DNA from 3 places in the Bifidobacterium sp. KRGSERBCFTRI genome. Region 1 is predicted to be linked to each of the others. Evidence: riboswitches for the same ligand, from Rfam matches in the RefSeq annotation. Region 1 holds a riboswitch; each other region holds the start of a gene.

Region 1 (7,078 bases):
CGCAACAGCGCCAAACAACACCTTACGCAACTTTTTTGCACTGAGATCGCCGAACAACCTATCGCAAAGACCGCCCCGCCTCCTTCGACTCCCGTCATTTCTCGCCAACGCACATTCCTTTCACGGTTCTCTTCCGTCAACAATTCTATCCCCGCACGCAAATACATAGGGACGTCACAAACGTCTCAGGAAATAATACGGGGAAGCCCATCTCGTGGAATGATTATCGGAAATAATCCGATATTTGATGACGTTTCATCATAATGAAAATGCCCGCCATGTCTTCCTGCAAGGCAGGACAGCACACATACCACTTACTACTTCCACGCCGGCTTAAACATTCGGATGGGATACTCAAAAGAGCGTGGAAGAGGCGACCTGCTATTCAGCACACGAAATGCTGCAGCCGAACGTACAATGGTCGCCCCATGTCTTCGCTATTCGGCGATACCGTTTTTGGACTAAATCAGCCAATCGGTCACGTCCTTCTCGGAAACAGATTCCGAGAAACGGTGCCCGGTAAGCCATGTACCGCTGCCTGCCATTTTCTGGAGCGTGGATGCACTGTTGCCGATATCGGAGCTGGCGGAAGTGCAGAACGGAATGATCGTCTTACCTGCGAAATCGTTGGATTTGACGGAATCGTTCACCAGCCAAACAGGTGCCATCCACCAAATCGGGAAGCCCAGATACACAGTGCTGCCGGCACCGACCATGTCATGGACCGGAATCATTCGCGGCCGGCACGTTCCTTGACATAACCGACGAAGCGGTCGACCGCCTCAGGGGTGTCGTGGCGAAAGAACATGCTGGTCTTGGTGTCAAGGCCCGCGATGGTTGCCATCTCGCTGTCGGAGAGCCGGAAATCGAAAATGTTCAGGTTTTCTTCCATGCGCTCCTTGTGCGTGGACTTGGGCAGAGCAACGATGTCGCGCTGGGTGAGCCAACGCAGGATCACCTGCGCGACGGACTTGCCATGCGCCTCGCCGATCCTGGCCAGGGTGGGATTGGAGAACATGTTCTGCATGCCCTCCCCGAACGGAGCCCATGCTTCCTGAGCCACGCCCCGCTTGACCATGTTCTTGCGAGCTTCGATCTGCTGGTTGAGCGGATTAGTCTCGACCTGATCGACCATCGGGGCGATCTCATTGAAGGCGACCATATCGGCCAGACGATCCGGATAGAAGTTACTCACGCCGATGGCGCGGATCACGCCGTCCTTGTAGAGCTTTTCGAGTGCACGCCACGCGCCGTAGGTATCGGAAAACGGCTGGTGCAGTAACACCAGATCGAGATAGTCGGTGCCAAGCTTCTTCAAGGACACATCGACGGACCTCAGCGTGTTCTCATAGCCGTAATTGCTGATCCAGATCTTGGTAGTGAGGAACAGATCCTTACGATCGATACCGGAATCCTTGATTCCTTGGCCGACTTCGGCCTCGTTGAAGTACGACTGTGCGGTGTCGATATGGCGGTACCCGGTCTCGATGGCCTCGCGCACGCAGCGAGGAGCATCGTCCTTGCTGATCTGGAAGACGCCGTATCCGATCTTCGGAATCTCAATACCGTTGGCAAGTTTCACGTATTCCACTGTTTTTCCTTCCATAAATTCGTCGGTATTCAGTGCCGGCATGTATGCCGTTCTGACCCCCACGATAAAATCCGGTAGCTGCTACCGGTCAAATTACGGCACGCCGGTACTATCTACCGGTATTAATAACCGGAAATGTGACATGATAGGTACAAACAAAAAGAACAATGCGCCTCAAGCCCGACCCCATCCGGCGGCACCCGCCGAACGTCCTGCCGCGCAGCGTCCGAAAGGAGCCACGTATGGCAATCACGGCAGTGCCACTCCATAAGAACATGAAAACCTATACGATGAAGCAGGCCTGCAAACTAACCGGCATGAATTACGAAGCATTGAAGTTCTATTGCAATTCAGGACTCGTGCCCGGTCTCAAACGAGACCAGAACAACCGACGCGTCTTCGACGAGCGATGCATCGCATGGATCAACGGCCTGACATGCCTCAAACGCTGCGGTCTGGGCATCAAGGAGATGCGGCACTACACGCAACTCTGTCTTAAAGGTGAGTCATCGATACCGGAACGTCAGGAAATCCTTGCCGAAAAACGCGAGCATCTGGAGACGCAACTGGAGGAACTGCGTAAAGCCATCGCATACATCGATGAAAAACAGCGCTTCTACGCCGACGTGACTGCCGGCAGGACGGCATACTGCAGCAACGTCATCGACACGACGCAAAGCGACTGACTGCGTTCCGTAGGTGATTTTTGCGTTCCGTAGGCGGTCAGCTTCGAATCCGGACACGAGCAAACGCCTAATTCCAGGCATCTCGCCGATGCTTATCCGGCAGCAACCACCTACGGAAGCCCAAAATCACCTACGGAATCGCGCCTGTCAAGGGACGCAGATAGATTAACCACTGTTGTAAACATGCGGGGGTGCTTGATGTCCAAGTCCATCAAGCTGAGATAGGCATGAACGCCTGACCCTTTGAACCTGTTGGTTAGGACCAACGTAGGGAGCAGATCATGAGCGATGACCCATCCACCAATGACGCACTCGGCACATTGCGTGCCGCCATCAAACAAGCCGTCACGGACGTGCGCGGGCAGACACCATTGGCGCAGTCGTTCACCAATTTCGTAACCATCAATCTGGTGGCCAACGCGCAGCTCGCCGCGGGCGGCACCGCGGCCATGAGCTATCTGCCGGATGACGTGATCGCCACCGCCGAAATCGCAGGATCCAATTACATCAACGTGGGAACGTTGCTGCCGTTCTTCAAGAACGCGCTGCCCGAGATCGCGCGCAAGCTACATGAGAACGGCAAAACCTGGGTGCTCGATCCGGTCGCGGCCGGCATCGGCGAGACACGCACCGCCATCCTCGAATCGTTCCGTGACGTTCCGCCGACCATCGTGCGCGGCAACGCCAGCGAGATCATCGCGCTCGACGCGATGTGGGGACTCGCCGACGCCGACAGCACCACGCCCGCGACCCGTCCCGCCGGCGTGGAAGCCGTCGATGAGGTCGATGCCGCGGTCGACGCGGCCAAGCGTCTCGCCCGCCATCTGGCGAAGCGCTCCCCCGTTGGAGCAGGCGCGGTCGCGGTGTCCGGCGCGGTTGATCTGGTGACCGACGGCGAGCGCACGTTCCGCCTGCCCGGAGGCAGCGCGATGATGACGAAGATCACCGGCGCCGGCTGTTCGCTCGGCGGCGTGACCGCAACGTATCTTGCCGTGGCCGAGCCGCTGGTCGCCGCCCTTGCCGCGTCGCTGCTGTATGATCGTGCGTCCGAAATCGCCGAAGTCAAATCCGATGGCCCCGGTTCGTTCCAGGTGGCGCTGCTCGACGCGCTGTGGAACGTCACCGCCGACCAGGTGGCCGCGTCCGACATCATCGAAACCAACTGACCGCAACGTTCCGTGGATGGTTTCGCACCATCGCAATCGTATATACGGAATATATACGTTCAGTGCGGTGCGACGGAAAATAAACGGAAAATAACAAGACTTCTTCTGGAGCACTTACCCAAAGAACAACAAAGGGGAGACCAATGAATAATTATCCATTCGCCTCGATGCGCGACTGCTTTGATATGAGCGCGTATTTCGTGGTCGGTCCGCAGGATTGCAAGGGCCGGCCGGTGACGGATGTGGTGGATGACGCGTTGCGTGGGGGCGCGACGTTCATCCAATTGCGCGCCAAGAACGCGGATGCGAAGGATATCACCGAAATGGCCCGCGATATCGCGCAGGTCATCAAGAACAGCGGCAAGTCCGATTCCGTGGCGTTTGTGATCGACGACCGCGTGGATGTGGTGTGGCAGGCGCGCGACAAGGGCATCAAGGTGGATGGCGTGCATATCGGCCAGACCGATATGGAACCGCAGGAGGCTCGCGCGCTGCTCGGCGAGGATGCCATCGTGGGCCTGTCCGCCGAGACCGAAAGTCTGGTGAAGCTTATCAACGAGCTGCCGAGCGGCTGCATCGACTACATCGGCGCCGGCCCGCTACATGTGTCCACCACCAAGCCGGAGGCTTCCGTGGGCGGCAACGACGGTTCCGGGCACACGCTTGACGAGGAACAGATCAACGCGATTTGCGCGGCGAGCGAGTTCCCGGTAGTGGTCGGCGGCGGCGTACATGCCGACGATATGGAGATGCTGGCCCGTTCGAAGGCGGCCGGCTGGTTCGTGGTGTCCGCGATCGCCGGTGCCGACGATCCGGAAGCGGCCACCCGCGAAATGGTGACGCGCTGGAAGGCGGTGCGCGGCGACGCGAAGCACGGCTATGCGCCGCGTGTGAAGTAGTCCGTCGTACAGGAAATCGACAAGCCCGCTGAGATGAGCGAGAAGTTCCGCAAAGGTGGTTCTACACTGTATCAGTGAGCTCAGTGAAGATAATCAATGAATCAGTGAGCCTAATAAGGAGAGTTACCATGACCAGCACATTGCCACCGGTATTGAGCATCGCAGGATCGGATTCGTCCGGCGGTGCCGGCATTCAGGCGGATTTGAAGACCATGCTCGCCAACGGCGTGTTCGGCATGACCGCGATCGCGGCGCTGACCGCGCAGAACACCACCGGCGTGACGATGGTCACCAACACTCCCCCGGAAATGCTTGCGGCGCAGATCGACGCGGTGTTCGAAGACATTCCGCCGGTGGCGGTGAAGATTGGCATGGTGTCCAGCGCCGAGCTCATCACCGTGATCGCCGACCGTCTGACCGCGCACAACGCGAAGAACGTGGTGCTCGACCCGGTGATGGTGGCCACGTCCGGCGCGAAGCTCATCGAGGATGATGCCATCGCGGCGCTGACGTCCAAACTGTTCCCGCTGGCCACTGTGATCACGCCGAACATGCCGGAGACCCAGGTACTGTGCGACTTGGCCGTAGAGCAGGGTGCGGGCGCAATCGACTATGAGAACGGCGAATCCATCTCCACCGAGAACGACATGGTGACCGCAGGTCATCTGCTCGCCGGCCATTTCGGCTGCGCGGTGCTCGTCAAGGGCGGCCACGGCACGCATGACGCGAGTGACGTGCTTGTCGAGCCGGATGGCAAGATCACCTGGTTCCGTTCCCGTCGCATCAACAACCCGAACACGCACGGCACCGGCTGCACACTGTCTTCCGCCATCGCCAGCCATTTGGCTCTTGGCGAGGCGCTGCCGACGGCCGTCGACCATGCCAAGCTGTACCTGACCGGCGCTTTGGAAGCGCAGCTCGATCTTGGACATGGTTCCGGTCCGATGGACCACGCGTGGAAGTGGCGTTGAGCCAAGCCACGCGAACCACGGCAACCGTTGGAACAGTACAACAAGTAATCGCACGAAAACACACGAGACAACGCTGAGAAAGGTAATCATGACGCTCGATCGCAACGCAGAAAAGCAGGAAGTGCCCGTCAATCCGGAAACCGGCAAACCGTATATCAACACGCTTGCCGCAGTAGCCATCTCCCCCGCCGGCGCCAGCCCGGAGAAGTCCACGTACGTGGCGCAGGCCGTGGATGTGATCCGTGAATCCGGCCTGCCGAACGAGACGAACGCCATGTTCACCAACATCGAAGGAGACATCGACGATGTGCTCAAGGTGATCCGCGACGCTACCATGAAGCTCGCCGGCCAGGGATACCGCACCGACGTGGTGATCCGTCTCGACATCCGCCCCGGTTTCGAAGGACAGATCCACGCCAAGCAGGAACTGGTAAACGAGATTCTGTCGAAATAACCCCCTTTACAGTGGTGAAACGAAACCATTCCATGTAAAAAAGCGCGCTTTTTCTTGGCAAAAGCGCGCTTTTCGCGTTTATTTGGGTATAGTGTTGCGATTATGACGACAATGAAGGAAATCGCCGAACAAACGGGGGTATCCATCTCCACTGTATCCCTGGTGCTCAACGGACGCGACGAAGGCAGGGTAAATCCCGCGCTCGCCAAACTCGTACGCAACAAAGCGACCGAGCTCGGGTACAAGATCAATCCGTTGGCGCGAAGCCTGCGTACCAACAAAACCCGAATCCTCGGCTTCATCAGCGAGGAAGTTGCCACCACACCATACGCAGGCGGCATCATTCTGGGCGCGCAGGATGCGGCCAGTGCCTACGGCTACATGCTGTTCACAGTCAGCACCGACGGCAAGGCGAGCGAGGAGAACGAAATCGCCACGTTGAAACGATACGGCGTGGATGGATTCTTCTATTCGAAGATGTCGAACCGCATCGCGCATGTGCCTGAATCGTTGAGCGATTATCCCGTGGTGATGGTGGACGCCACCGATTATGAGAACAAGGTTCCCAGCGTCGAGCCCGACGAGTTCATGATCGCTATGACGCCACGATACGGTTGCTGCAGGCCGATTGCAAACGTATCGCGTACGTGGGTTGCGCGGAAAACATGATCGCGCAGGACGGTCGTCTTGCCGGCTACTGCACCGCGTTGCAGGAGGCCGGACGTGCGTTCAACCCATCGCTGGTATGCAACGTAATGAACGACGGTCCAGCTTTACGCGCCGTGAACAAGTTGTTCGACGACGAGCATCCGGACGGCTTCTTCTGCTTCAATGATGCGCGCGCCTGGTATGTGTACGAATGCGCGGCAAGAAGAGGGCTTACGGTAGGCAAGGATATTTCCGTGGTCGGCGTGGACAACCACCGCGTGTTCGCAGAGACACTTGAACCGCAGCTGACCACCGTCGAACTGCCACATTACGAAATGGGCTATTGGTCAGCCTGCAAGCTGATTTCCATGATTGAAGGCAAGGATGTGGATACCAGTTCATGTCCATCCGCCAGAGCTTCCCTGCCGCCGCTTGATGCGCCGATTCCGGCGAAGATCCACTGCGCATTGTTGGAAAAAGATTCCGTCATATCCTGATTTTTCTGTTTTTACAACGATTCAAATGCTTACGATTGTTCGCACAGCCATTTTCTATACATGAAAATTGTGCGTTTGTTCACGACACGCCGAATAAAGCAATCGTGCCAACAGTCCGCCAGCAGTTGATTCAGGCTTAATTTCAACTATCCGCAAATCCTTACAA
Region 2 (7,078 bases), 1.4 Mb from region 1:
AGCCGGACGCGGCCATGACGCGTGCCGCCTACGACGCGGCCGTCGTCCGCATCGGCGCCATCGACCGGCGCGCCGGCGAACTGCTCGAGGACGCGAGAGAGGACGCGCTGGCCCATCTGGCGTTCCACCGGGAACACTGGGTCAGGCTGCGCACCAACAACGTGCAGGAACGCGCCAACGCCGAGATCAAGCGACGCACCCGCGCCGTGCAGTCTTCCCCTCACGCGAGTCCCTGATCCGCCTGGTCGGCGCCGTCCTCGTCGACATGAACGAGACCTGGGCGACCCGCAGGTTCATGAGCGGCGACGACATGGCAACCGCCCTGAACCCGCGCACACCCCGACGCGCCGAGATCACCGACGAGATGCAACGACGCGCCGACCAGATCATCATGACCGCACTCGAGTCCGCGGCATGAGCATGTAATCAAAACCAACCGATGCCGGCGACGACGCTGACACCAACATTTGAAACGCGATCTTGAGGAGTGTGAAACGCGCTTGATAATCTGCTGAAAGCGAACTATGCTCAAATTAGACAAATGAACAGACAATCAATGGCATCTTAGACGGTTCCTCTAAAATATTACGACGCACAGCTCCCTTCGGGTCGGATAAAGTCCAGATGGACGTGCATTCTGGGAATTCTCGTAACGCTTACACGGAATGCACATGTGAACAGGGGAGTGGAAAGAGAGTAGGCATGGTCCGACGGCAATGCATCTGCGGCGCGCACCTCTATGGCCTCGGCCACACCGGTCCGAACATGTTCGGCTTCATCCCGTCGTCATCGCTGGCGCATTACAACTACGACTGCGAATTCAACACCGGAGTTACGCTGCCGGGAGGGCGAATCCTCGAGCAATGCGAGAACTGCGGTGCCATCGTGCTGTGCGAGTACCCCACCCTCGACGGTTCCAGACGAGGGGAGGATCCACTCATCGCCTACGGTCCTGGCACTGTGTACGAACAATGTGACATCGAATCGGTGCCGCTGACCTACCGCTCGTTCAGGGCGCTCATGTCTTCGGGCGTCACCGGCGGCGTCATGTATTCCGAGGCGTTCAAGACGAACATTGCGAAGCTCTTCGACACCGACATCGACCACCTGCCCAGTTGGAAGGTGCTGAAGGATGCCTTGCTTGATTCCGAGAACTGTGCGCTCGACGAATGGTGGCAGGCCGCGATCGGCCGCAACTTCATCGTGCTGTACGAGAACTCCAAGGCATTGCGGCTTGTCGCCGCATGGCATCGTGTGCCGGGGACCGAAATTCTCAACACCGACATGCGACGGGTGATCGAGGAGAACCGGGATCCCATGCGTCACACGGCCTCCGATGCCGATGAGATGGAACAGGCCGGGCGGGAACTCGAAATCAGCGATGCCACCAAGAGGCTTCTGCTCACCGGTACGCATGCGCGCCTGCGTCTCATAGCCAGGTCGATGAGACTTGGCAAGCCGATCACCGAACTGGCTCGATTCGTCTCCCTTGAATCGTTGATGGGCGGCAAGCAGCTATGGGAGAATGGTGATGTACGCGAGTTGCATTTCGTGCCGTTCGGCATTTTCCATGCCGAGGTGGCCGATGATACCGAAATGCACACCGTCGACATCATTATGCGTCATAATTTGCTGTCGCGCATGATGTGCTCATGCGAGCAGGCACAAAGTCTGCACGTATGTCGGCATGAGGTGGCCACAATCCTGCAGTTGGCCCAGCAGTTCCGGTTCGCCATAGACCTCGACGTCGAACATGGTGTGTCGATGCGCGAGGGTGAGCATGGGACAGGCGGCCAGTTCGGGCATTACGCCAATATGCTCGACGTGATGCGCGAACATGAGGATTCCAGGGATACCTATGAATGGCTCACCGCGTACATTCAGCCCCTTGAAAGCGACACCGGCGACCTCTATCACACCGAGTTCATGACGATGCCAGGTGTGATGAGCAGCGTGCCATACGTGGTATATGAGCCGATTATGCTCGGCTTCATCGATTCCGTGCTCACCCGATGTTCCGCTGACTTCACCAAGACGCTGCGCCGTTATGGGCTCGATGCCGATGTGGATCCGAAGATCTTGAATATGCGTTCGTTGGACATGGAATTGGTGAGCGCACTGATCACCATGATTGTGTACCGCGAACGCCGTTCCGACGGGTACCTCGCCGAATGCTTGGAGAATGGCGTGCTCGTCGGCCTGCTCAAGCGTATGAGGGAACTCGTGGAGGAACACAAGGGGCGTCAGTCACGGCGCATACGCCAATAGGTTGAAGCCAATGACCTCATGCGGCTGTGGGATACACTTGGGGTTATGAATGATTCGATCAGTTACAGGACGTTGCAGCGCACCGATTACCCAGCGTTAACGAAGATGTTGTGCGAGACGTGGCACAAGCAGGATCCGCAGATGGATGAGGATCTGCAAATGAAGCTCGCCCAGATAGATCTCGAATACTGCCTGGCACGCACAACCACCGCAGAAGTGGCTGTACGCGATGGTGAGGTGGTCGGCGCCGTTCTGGGTCGCATCGACGCCCAGGAGACCCGCAAGGGAATCAACCAGCATCATCGCAGCGTCATGAAGATCATGGGCCCGCTTTTCTTCAACAAGTCAGCTCATCAGGCGTTGAAGAACATGCTCAACGCCGAGAAAGCCGACCGGCAGATGATCAAGCAGGCGAAGAAGGACGGCCATGCCTATGACGGCGAGATCGTGCTCTTCATTGTGCGCGAGGACATGCGCGGCCAGGGCATAGGCCAGCATCTGTTCGACTGGATGCTCAATGAGTTCAAAGTAAACAATGTGGAACACTACTTCCTGTACACCGACACGGATTGCGACTACGGTTTCTACGAGGATCGCGGCATGGTGCGTCGCATGGAGATGCCCATGGAACCCCACACGCCGAAGGAGGACACCGAGGCGCATCAGGAAGCTGATTACCTCGACAACCATTTGCATGCGCTGATGTTCGACAACGAGACGTCACCAGCCAATGAGGGTGTCAATCCGCTCGGCCGTGACTAATTGAGAAGGCGTCGACATGCATATGAGCGAACCTGAATTCGAGCGGACCGTCACCGAGGCGGTCCGCTCCGTTCCAGAACGGTTTAAAAAAGCGCTTTCCAACATTGCAATCACCGTGGCCGACGAGCCGACGGACAAAGAATACGTCAGCATGACCCACGGAGACGGGGAGCTGCTCGGCCTCTACCAAGGCACGCCGATCACCCAGCGTACCACCGGATACGCCGGCGTGCTGCCGGACCGCATCACGATCTTCAAGGGCCCCCATGAACGCATCTGCGCCACGCATGCGCAGATGGTCGAACAGATTCGCAAGACCGTGCTCCACGAGCTGGGGCATTATTTCGGATTCGATGACAAGTACCTGCACTCGCACGGCTACTGATGCTGGCGAATATACGCAATGACGGTGGCCGGAGACCTTGAGAACCAAGGTCGCCGGCCACCGCCACCTTATGCGGGACTAGTCAATGGTGGTGCCGAAAGGCCACAGGGCAAGCTTGCACATCTTGAATGACTGAATGCCGAAAGGCACGCCAATCACCGTGATGCAATTCAGCACACCGGCAATGAGATACCCAAGCGCCATCCACCAGCCGACCAGCACCACCCATACGATGTTGAGCAGCAGCGAACCCACCGAACCGCCATAGACGACGTGTTGGCCGAATGGGGTGAGCGTGAGCTGGGCCATCTTGAACGACTGCACACCCAACGGGATGCCCACGATCGTCACACAAAGCACGAGGCCGACCACGAACCAGGCGAAGGCGATCTCCAGACCACCCAGAACAAGCCAGATCAAATTACCGATGAATCTCATACCGACAGTGTAGGCCGGCCATGGATACGCGGCCAAACGCACGATGTCCATCGGCGAACATGCAGGGACCTGCACGGAGACGACATGGCGCTTCGTCTGCCGACCATGTGACAATACGAAGATGCGGGGGGACTCAGACGAGTTGAGAACGCGACAGCGTGACCCTTTGAACCTGTTGGCTAACACCTACGTAGGGAGACATCATATGGCGAAATCCATGCCGACCACCATCACCAGAACCGACCTGCCACCGTTCGCGTCGCGCATGCGCCAGGCCGCCGATCCGGTATGGGAAGAGGGCTACAGGCAGCCATTCATACAGGAACTCGGCGCTGGAACCCTTGACCGTTCGAAGTTCGCATTCTACCTGATGCAGGACGAGCTCTACCTCGGCGCCTATGCGAAGGTGCATGCGCTCGCCGTGACGAAGACCGACGACCGTGAGGTGATGGCATGGATGGCGAGTGTTCAGGACGCGATCCTGCATGTGGAGACCTCACTGCATCGCGATTATCTGGCATCATTCGGCCTGACCGAGGAGAAGGTGCTGCACGGCCAGCAGTCCGCATTCGCGCGCGCCTACACGACGAACATGCTCACCACCGCGTATTCGGGCGATCTGCTCGACATCCTGGTGTCCGTGCTGCCCTGCGCGTGGGTGTACGCCGACTATGGCGAGCGACTGGCACGTGATTTCGCACAGGGACTCGAGCACAATCCATGCCGGCAGTGGATCGACATGTACAAGACCGACGAGTTCTGGCAGAGCTCCGTATGGCTGCTCGCGCAGATCGAACGCCGCGTTGCCGGCGTGGGCGAGGAGCGCCGGCGTGGACTGGTGGATTCGTTCGTGCGTGGTGTCGAATACGAGTACATGTTCTGGGCGAGCGCCTATGAGCGCCAGATGACCTGGAAACCGCAGTGGGAGGGCCTCACCTCACGCTGATCCGGTATCGGCGTGCAGATTTGCGGATGCTCCGCGCTTCGCCGCACGCGATTGATGTGCCAATGAAAACGCCCGGCTCATGTGGGCCGGGCGTTTTCATCCGTAAAGGCTTTGCATTCGTTCTATTCGCGCACAAGCTGGATGTGCTCGATGTCGTCGCGATGTGAACGACGGTAGAGCACGGCACGGTTGCCGATCACCTGGACTACCTCGGCCCCCATGCGATCGGCGAGTCCCTGTGCGGCCTCCTTGGCGTCTATGCCCGAGCCGTCGAGCACCTGCACTTTGATGAGCTCGCGTTTCTCGATCGTCTCGTCCGCCTGCTTGATCACGTTGTCGCTCAGATCGCCTTTGCCGATCTGTACGAGCGGCTTGAGCTGGTTCGCCATCGCGCGCAGCTGCCTGACCTGCTTCTTCGTCAATGCCATATTCTTGTTCCTACCTTTGGAAACCCGGTTGTCTTACAGATTCCGTGCGTAACAGACCGCTCCATCGTACAGGAGCGTTGGGTCAATGCGTGCCGATCGCGAGGTTGGGCTGAATACGAAGACAGTCGGAATACGCGTGTGAGATATGCGCTGGGGTTGGGCGCCCACGGGACGGGGAGTGTCTCGTCACTGGATCGCAAGCGCCCTTTACGTTCCTCAACACTCCCCGTCCCGTGGGCGACCAACCCCAGCGCAGGCAATCAGTGGCGATCAGAAGTCGACGTGATGGGGATCGGCACCCTGACGTTCGCCGGTGTCCATCGCGTTGATCCGGGCCATGTCGTTCTCGCCCAGTTCGAAGTCGAATACGTGGATGTTCTGCACGATGCGGGTTTCATGCACCGACTTCGGCAGCGGAATCACCTCACGCTGCATGTGCCAGCGAATCATCACCTGGGCAGGGGACTTGCCGTATTTGTCGCCGATATCGCGCAGCGTCTCGTTTTCGAACAAATCACTGCCCCGACCTCCCATCGGATGCCATGCCTCGACCGCAATGCCCTTGCTGTGGCAGAAGTCGATGAGATCCTGATTGGCGAAGAGCGGGTTGGACTCGATCTGGTTGACGGCAGGCTTGATCTCGGCGAGATCCAGCAGCTCTTCGAGCTGATCCTGCTCGAAGTTGCATACGCCAATGGCCTTGACGCGGCCGTCGCGGTAGAGCGTCTCCAGTTCCTTCCATGCCTGCTGCCAGCCTTCGACCGGCCAGTGCAGCAGGTAGAGGTCGAGATAATCGAGATCGAGGAGCTTGAGGCTCTTGTCGAAGGCCTCCTTCGTCTTGCCGGCGCGAATGTCGTCGTTCCACACCTTCGTGGTGACGAAGATCTGGTCACGTGGCACGTCGGACGAGGCGATGGCCTCTCCCACCGACTTCTCGTTCTTGTAGAACGCCGCCGTGTCGATGAGACGGTAGTTGTTGGCCAGCGCGGCCTTGACGGCGTTCACCGTCTCTGGGCCTTCTTCGGCGTGCCATACGCCGAAGCCGATTTCGGGCATGAGTACCTCGTTGTTCAGTGCGATGGTATGTTCGCCATCCTGCAATGCCATGACTTCCTCGTTTCTGTACTTGTGGTGGGCATATTCTCCTGCGTTTCATCTTAATGGCCCCAAACAATGGACATGCAGCATCGTGCTCTATGAGAACAAGGCGGCAGTGGAGAGGAGTGCGGAAATAAAAAACCACCCGCCATGCGGCGGGTGGTCACGACTCATGTGCGTCGCCTACGGCATTGGGTCCTTGTGGGACGAACCGTGCGTCATACATTCGACGTGGACGGAACGGCGCTCAATGCTATTCGCGTCAACCTCATTCGTCGGCGCCGCCGTGCGCGGTGATTGTGTCATCGTACATGACGGGTGTCGTTGTGAATATTTTGCATGAGTATTCGTTTTGAGCGTAACTACAATTCATATGGTGAACACATTCATGGCGATTATGGCCGCCAACGTCGTCACGGTGAGCGTCATGAACACGATGTCACGGCCGCGTATGTGCATGGCATGCCAGGTGGAGCGGGGGCGCCCCTCTTCGAAGGAGCGTGCCTGCAGGGCCAACGACAGGTTGTTGGCATGGCGTATGGCGCCGGCGAATACCGGTATGATGGTCGCGCACATCGCGTTGACCCGTTGTGGCAGGGAACCCGATTCTATGGAACCGCCACGAATCGCCTGCGCATCTCGAATGGAGAGTGCCTCCTGGGCCAACGTGGGCACGAACCGCAGGGCCAACGACAGCACCAATGCCGTCTCCTGCGTATGCCAATGCAGTCGCCGCAGCGGTGAGAGCAACGA
Region 3 (7,078 bases), 1.4 Mb from region 1:
AGATACGCCGATGCTGGGCAGCGCGTCCGAGTCCCGCAAGTCGCCGTACTGCGCGATCTACACGAAAAAGCAGGAGAAGGATTTCCGACGGCTGTGTGACGCGGTGGAATCGATGCTGTCCGTCGATCCTCTGCCGGTCGCGTACGACCAGACGCCGGAAAGCCTTTACATGCGACAGCTCGCGTCGATAGCGGAATCGAAACAGCATAGGAAGGAAATGGGGTCGAAATGAAATACGGTATGAGGAAGCCAAGTTGAAAAAAGAGCCTGTCGGCACGTACGAAAGGTCGCGCGACGCGTGCTGTCAAAAAGGCGCTGATTCCAGGATACGGCAAAAAGGGCATGGGCTGGCTGCATCCCAAGCGCAAGCTGTACAACACCGTCTACCGGAAGACCACTTTCAGCCTGTTTGACCTGTTCAAATAAGAAAACCGTGATGGATTTATTAGATTTGGCCGTGCATAGAGGCGCGTCTACTGGCACGCCGGGATGATTTCGCCATCTCTGTTGATGAAACGCGCCGGTGACAGAGGCTCGTCCGACTCCAAGCGGTCCAGATACGCGAAGATGCGTTCCGGCGGTTGCTCCATTCTTGAAGGGACGAATTGGAACGTGGCGGGACGAATCCGCATGTCAACTCCCTGTTTTGCGAGCGCTCCTGTCAGTCGTTCGATGGGGTTGGTTCTTATGCCTTGTTTGATGGTTTGTGTGAGTGAGTTTTTGCATTGTGCGACGTTTTGTTTCCAGTCGCGCATCTTATATCCGGTGATGTTTTCGTGCCATTCGTAGTTGTCGCCTTTTGAATGTAGCGTCCATCCGGGCCATAGTGCGTTGAATGGGTTGATGGCCCAGTCGTCTTCGTAGATGGACCACCATTTTATTGTTTTGTTTATGTAGTCGATGTGGATGCCTTTTTCGGGTTGTTTGTTGTGTGTTTGGAGGTTCCATTGCCAGGGTTTGCCTTCGTTGCAGCCTTGGATGACTTTGTTGACGAGCGTATGCATTTTGTTGGGGCCGAGTAGGGCTATGTTTTCGAGGTCGATGTAGTTTCCCCAAGTGATTGTTTTGTTGTTTTCTGTTGTGCAGGAGAATGCGTCGGTTTCGTTGGATATGGTCCATGGGGCCATATCCGATGCGGCGTCGAAGTCGCCGAGGTCTTTGAACGAATGATCGGTGTAGATGATGTCTGTGTCGGCTCCGGTGGCGCGTAATGTGCCGCGTGTGTCTTCGGGGGACCAGATTGCGGTCCATCCTGGCCATGTCAGTTCGATCAGGGCGTTGATGAGCCGGGGAAGGTAGCAGCCTTCGCTTTCTTCGGCCCAGACGATTCGTTTGGTGGTCATATCGATGAACAGGGTGCCTTCGAGCCATGGCGCGCTTTTCATCTCTTGGGGGGTATCCACGCCGTATGGGGCCTCGTGGTCAACACCGCCGCGAACTGGCTGACCTGGCAGGGCTACCTCCTCTTCCTGATCGGCGGCAAGGACGGCAGCTGGGCATCCGCCAACCTCGGCGTGATCGTGGCGCTGCTTGTCGGCCTGTTCGGCGCGTTGGCGTTCCAGCGTGGAGACATCGCCAAGCAGGAGGCCGACCTGCCGGCATCCGAAACGGCGGATGCCATCGAAGCCAAGTGACGAACGGCGCGATCGCACAGGAAGGAACATACGATGATCGCTGAAGATGAGTGGCTGGTCGTCATCGACCGTCAGAAAGTATTCGCCGAAAGCGAATGGTCCGCTTGGGCCTGCGCCGACGGAACCTACTACGACACCAACGAAGCGTTCGCAAAACTGGCCAAGGCGTTCGGCGACCGCGTGGTCTACACGCGCTACGTCGCGCCGATTCCGCCAAAGGACGCCTGGGTCGACTACTTCAAGGACTGGCCGCAGTTCCTGGTACCGCCGGACGACCCGATGTACGACCTGACCGACGAGACCGCCGCCCTCGCCGAAGGCCATCAGGTGGTGGACCGCACCACATTCGGCAAATGGGGACAACAGCTGATCGACGCGATCGGCGGAGCCAAGAAAATCACGGTCTGCGGCGTGGCCACCGACTGCTGCGTGCTCACCACCGTGCTCGCCGCGGCCGATAACGGCGTGGCCGTGCGCGTTCCGGCCGACGCCTGCGCCGGCAGCACCCCGGAGAACCAGGAACTGGCGCTCAACACGATGCGCTTGTTCGAACCGCTGATCACGGTAACCGACACGGCGTCGATCCTGGCATAGCCGACAGCGGCTTTCCCGCATATCGATGGGTTCCGTGTTTTTCCGAAGGCCCAGGACTTTCGGGAAAACACGGAACCCATTTTTCCATTTCACGAGACTTTTGGCCGACATGTGGAATACCAGCCTGGAAACGCGCCGAACCATGTAATATCGCTTGCGGACACGGGGGCCATTATGGCTGAGAGGAAGCGACCGCTTCAACCGTATGAACGTATACCGGATAATGCCGGCGCACGGACGTCTCTCTACTTCCCGTGCCTTTGCATAAGAGAAAGGCACATACCTTTATGACTGAAGAAAACCAGTCTTCCGCAGTTCGCAAACCCAACGTCAAATGGCGTGTGGTCGACATCGTCGTGGCCGCGATTGTTGCCGTCGCATCCGGCGTGATCTTCTGGGCCTGGGACTTCATCTACGCCGTCCCGACCGCCCTGTTCGACAGCCTCACCCCGGGACTGGGCGGACTCTTCCATTTCATGTGGCTGTTCGCCGGCCCGCTCGTGGCCATCATCATCCGCAAGCCCGGCGCGGCCTTCTTCGGCGAAACCATCGCCGCGGTCATCGAAACGCTGCTGGGCAATCCATTCGGCGTGACGCACGCACTGCTGATCGGCATGGCCCAAGGACTCGGCGCCGAAATCGGCTTCGCGGTCTTCGCATACCGCAAGTGGAACCTGCTCACCGTGACCCTGGCCGGCGCGTTGACCGGCCTATCCAATGGCCTGTACGAGTGGGTCGTCACCGCCGGCTGGTCGACACTGCAAGGCGTTGTGTTCACCGTCTGCTGCGTCATCTCCGGAGCCGTATTCGGCGGAGCGCTCATGTGGTTCGTACAGAAGGCGCTCGCCAAAACCGGTGTGCTCGACCGCTTCGAATCAGGCAAGGCCGACGTCGTGGCCTGAACCACGCAACTCACAATCCAACAACAAACACAGAAAACATGCCGGCCGTCCGCCGGCGTATCCAAGAAAAGAGAAAATCATGACCAACCACGTTCCAGAAGCAACGAAACCCGCCAGTGGAGACTACGCCTGGCTGGGCGCGGAAGCCGGCTCCGTCGCCGACCTCATGTACATGCTCAACACCGAGGACTGGTACGACGCCATCAACTCGCGTTTCGTCAGCGAGCTGCTTGACGACACCTTGCCGGAATCCATCCTCAAGGCGTACCTGATCCAGGATTTCAAGTTCTATAACAACGGCATGATGGCGCGTCTCATCAAACTCGCCCCACGTCAGGAGACCAAGGACATGCTCGCGGCGCAATCGCAGTGGTTCGCCGACAACGAGGCCACCTACTTCGAGCACTTCCTCGAGGCCTATCACGTCAGCCAGGAGGAATACGACGCGACCGAACCGACCCCGGCCAACAAGGAGTACGGCGCATACCTCGACAGCCTGTCCGACAAGAGCTGGCCGGAACTGATCACCGCGATCTGCTGCATGGAATGGCTGTACCTCGCATGGGCCAAGCGCACCGTCGACGCCGACGTCATCCAGCAGGTGCCGGCGCACAAGGGCTGGGTCGACCTGCATGAAGGCGCGCACTTCCGCAAGTGGGTCGGCGACCTCATCTCCCTGGTCAACGAATACTGCTCCATCGATGGTCCGGAAGCCGAAGTGTTCCGCACCATCGTGCATCTGGAGCGCCGCTTCTTCGACGACTCCTACCCGCAGGAGTGAGCCTGCGATCCACGACCGCATAAGCCATGAGCCGGGCGCGTACGATCGATGTCGTACGCGCCCGGCTCATTTGTTGCGGTTCCGTCCGGAGCCCGGCTTCCTCGTGCGCGGCTGCCGCGCGGGGGCGGCCCGGCTACAGTGAAATCTTGTCGATACGCCGGAGCTCCTCGTCGCTGAACGAAGTGTTTCTAAGCGCACCGATGTTGTCGATCAGCTGCTGTGGACGGGACGCTCCGACCAGCACCGAAGCCACCATGCCGTCGTGCAGCAGCCAAGCCAGCGACATTTCGGCGAGCGTCTGTCCACGCTCGGCGGCCAGATCGTTCAGGTCGCGAATCTGCTGAAGCCGTTCCGGCGTCAACGCGCTCTGCTGCAGGAATCGTCCGTCATGTGCGATTCTGCTGTCCGCCGGAACGCCGTTCAGATACCGGTTGGTCAACAGTCCCTGGGCGAGCGGGGAGAAAGTGATGAGTCCCTTGCCAAGACGGTGCGCGGTCTCCTTGAGCCCATTGCGTTCCACGGTGCGGTCGAAGATGTTGTAACGGTTCTGGTTGATGATGAACGGCACATGCATCTCATCCAAAATGGCGGTGGCCTTCTCGAGTGTGGGGCCATCATAATTGGACAGGCCCACATACAGCGCCTTGCCGCTGTTCACGGCCGTGGCGAGCGCGCCCATGGTCTCTTCGAGTGGTGTGGATGGATCCATGTGGTGGTGGTAGAAGATGTCCACGTAGTCGAGGTTGAGGCGTTTGAGGCTTTGGTCGAGTGAGGCGAGCAGGTATTTGCGGCTGCCGAGGTCGCCGTAGGGGCCGGTCCACATTTCGTAGCCGGCTTTGGTGCTGATGATGAGTTCGTCGCGGTGGTGGTGGAAGTATTCGTGCAGGAGTCGTCCGCAGTTTTTTTCGGCCGATCCGGGTTCGGGGCCGTAGTTGTTGGCCAGGTCGAAGTGGGTGATGCCGTTGTCGAATGCGGTGAACACGATGCGGCGCATGGTGTCGTATGGGGTGGTGTCGCCGAAGTTGTGCCAGAAGCCGAGGGATATGGCCGGCAGTTTGAGGCCGCTTTCGCCGGCATGGTTGTAGGTCATGCTGTCGTATCGGTTTGGCGATGGCGTATAGACGGTGGTCGGTTCGAGCATGTTTTCTCCTTTGAATATGCTGCTCATGTCGTATCCGCAATCAACATACACGTCCGTTTGTCGTGCCGCAACATTGCGCAATACAATAAGGCGCATCGCGGTATTCGATGCGGTGGTAGGAGAGTGGCCCATGCGTGTGGAACATGGATTCGGTCCGGTTTGGGATGCCGGATCGCGCGTGTTGGTGTTGGGTTCCGTGCCAAGTCCGAAGTCGCGTGAGATGCGGTTTTATTATGGTCATCCGCGCAATCGTTTCTGGCCGGTCATGGCGGCTGTTTTCCATGATGACGGTTGTCTGCGCGAGTGCCGGGACCCGGACCAGATTGTGGGGTTGCGTAGGGATTTCGCTTTGCGTCACCATATGGCGTTATGGGATGTGATTGAGTCGTGCGACATCGATGGAGCGAGCGATGCCAGTATCCGTAATGCGGTGCCCAATGATCTTTCCCCGATAATCATGCGATCGAAAATCGCCCATGTCTTCACCACTGGCGCGAAAGCCGCGCAACTGTACCGTAAGCTCTGCGTTCCGCTGCTTCGGGCGCATGGATTGGACGGCATGCCGATGACGCAGCTGCCATCCACCAGTCCGGCGAACGCCAAAGCCGACCTGCCCGGACTCGTCGAAGCGTACGGATGCGTCGCACGCTCCGTTTCGCAGGCGTCGTAAGGCGTTTCCGACGGCTGCGGCATTGTCCGAACCCTATTTATACAATCACGGTTGCGTTGAAATCCGAAGCGTCCTCCACTAATCCGTCTGGAATGGACGTTTCCCGCGAAAACCAGCAAAACGGAAGGCGAAAGATGGCACTGAGCGCCGCAATCATCCTTGCCGCGGGCGAAGGCACCCGCATGCGTTCCAACAAACCGAAGGTGCTGCACACCTTGGCCGGCAAAACGTTCCTGAACCGTGTCATGGACTCCGTGGCGGCCCTTGACCCCGATACGCTCGCCGTGGTGGTCCACTACCAGGCCGAACGCGTCGCCGAAGCCGCACGCTCCTACAACGAGCACGTCACCATCGTCGAACAGGACGACATCCCCGGAACCGGCCGCGCCGTGCAATGCGCGATGGCGCAGCTCACGCAGAAGGACGATCTGGACGGCGCCGTGCTGATCGCCGCATCCGACATGCCGCTGCTCGACACCGACACGCTCGACCAGCTGCTCGCCTTCCACGAGAAAAGCGGCAACGGCGCGACCGTGCTCACCACCATCCTCGACGATCCGACCGGCTACGGCCGCATCATCCGCGACAGCGAAGGCAACGTGCTGCGCATCGTCGAACAAAAGGACGCCAACAGCAGCGAACTCGCCGTACGCGAAGTGAACACCTCCGTATACGTGTTCGACGCCAAACTGCTCGCCGAAGCCATCGCCAACCTCAAATCCAACAACGCGCAGGGCGAATTCTACCTGACCGACGCGCTCGAAGCCGCCAAAGCCAATGGAGCCGTCGGCGCTTTCGCCGCCCCCGACCCGCTAAGCGTGGAAGGCGTCAACGACCGCGTGCAGCTCGCCGCGCTCGCCAAGGCGCACAACAAGCGCGTGTGCGAGCATTGGATGCGCGAAGGCGTCACCATCCTCGACCCGGACACCACGTGGATCGAGGACGACGTGCAGATCGCACGCGACGCGGTGATCCTGCCCGGCTGCTTCCTCCAAGGCCATACGGTGATCGGCGAAGCCGCCGAAGTCGGCCCGTACACCACGCTGATCGGCGCCACCATCGACGCCGAAGCGCATGTGGAACGCTCCCGCGTGCAGGAGACGCACATCGGCCGCGCGGCCAACATCGGCCCGTGGACGTATCTGCGTCCGGGCAACGAGCTCGGCGAGGGAAGCAAGGCCGGCGCGTTCGTGGAAATGAAGAAGGCGCACATCGGCAACGGCACGAAGGTGCCGCACCTGAGCTATGTCGGCGACGCCGACCTGGGCGAGCACACCAACATCGGCGGCGGCACCATCACCGCCAACTATGACGGCGTGCACAAGCACCACACCACCATCGGATCGAACGTGCACG

Evidence for each region. Region 1 has a riboswitch for thiamine pyrophosphate ahead of OGI63_RS11460 (hydroxyethylthiazole kinase). Riboswitches for the same ligand answer to the same signal wherever they lie in the genome.
Region 2: another riboswitch for thiamine pyrophosphate. It lies ahead of tenA (thiaminase II); the one in region 1 lies ahead of OGI63_RS11460 (hydroxyethylthiazole kinase).
Region 3: another riboswitch for thiamine pyrophosphate. It lies ahead of OGI63_RS05460 (ECF transporter S component); the one in region 1 lies ahead of OGI63_RS11460 (hydroxyethylthiazole kinase).

What each region holds. Positions count from the first base shown of each region.
Region 1 covers NZ_CP109653.1:2,642,920-2,649,997, forward strand. The annotation lists gene OGI63_RS11440 (DUF4230 domain-containing protein) at 1-108, opposite strand, end outside; gene OGI63_RS11445 (flavodoxin) at 462-734, opposite strand; gene OGI63_RS11450 (aldo/keto reductase) at 731-1,606, opposite strand; gene OGI63_RS11455 (MerR family transcriptional regulator) at 1,834-2,277, shown strand; TPP riboswitch at 2,455-2,568, shown strand; gene OGI63_RS11460 (hydroxyethylthiazole kinase) at 2,559-3,443, shown strand; partial or broken gene OGI63_RS11465 (thiamine phosphate synthase) at 3,587-4,336, shown strand; gene thiD (bifunctional hydroxymethylpyrimidine kinase/phosphomethylpyrimidine kinase) at 4,471-5,313, shown strand; gene OGI63_RS11475 (MTH1187 family thiamine-binding protein) at 5,402-5,767, shown strand; partial or broken gene OGI63_RS11480 (LacI family DNA-binding transcriptional regulator) at 5,870-6,912, shown strand.
Region 2 covers NZ_CP109653.1:1,199,662-1,206,739, forward strand. The annotation lists gene OGI63_RS05030 (IS256 family transposase) at 1-236, shown strand, start outside; gene OGI63_RS05035 (hypothetical protein) at 266-418, shown strand; gene OGI63_RS05040 (DUF6508 domain-containing protein) at 703-2,268, shown strand; gene OGI63_RS05045 (GNAT family N-acetyltransferase) at 2,314-3,030, shown strand; gene OGI63_RS05050 (metallopeptidase family protein) at 3,047-3,415, shown strand; gene OGI63_RS05055 (YccF domain-containing protein) at 3,494-3,904, opposite strand; TPP riboswitch at 3,969-4,068, shown strand; gene tenA (thiaminase II) at 4,059-4,799, shown strand; gene yhbY (ribosome assembly RNA-binding protein YhbY) at 4,922-5,227, opposite strand; gene OGI63_RS05070 (aldo/keto reductase) at 5,498-6,334, opposite strand; gene OGI63_RS05075 (energy-coupling factor transporter ATPase) at 6,695-7,078, opposite strand, start outside.
Region 3 covers NZ_CP109653.1:1,292,018-1,299,095, forward strand. The annotation lists gene OGI63_RS05440 (hypothetical protein) at 1-232, shown strand, start outside; gene OGI63_RS05445 (hypothetical protein) at 474-1,403, opposite strand; gene OGI63_RS05450 (hypothetical protein) at 1,419-1,634, shown strand; gene OGI63_RS05455 (cysteine hydrolase) at 1,668-2,228, shown strand; TPP riboswitch at 2,381-2,484, shown strand; gene OGI63_RS05460 (ECF transporter S component) at 2,516-3,130, shown strand; gene OGI63_RS05465 (TenA family protein) at 3,210-3,911, shown strand; gene OGI63_RS05470 (aldo/keto reductase) at 4,045-5,052, opposite strand; gene OGI63_RS05475 (DNA-deoxyinosine glycosylase) at 5,183-5,722, shown strand; gene glmU (bifunctional UDP-N-acetylglucosamine diphosphorylase/glucosamine-1-phosphate N-acetyltransferase GlmU) at 5,857-7,078, shown strand, end outside.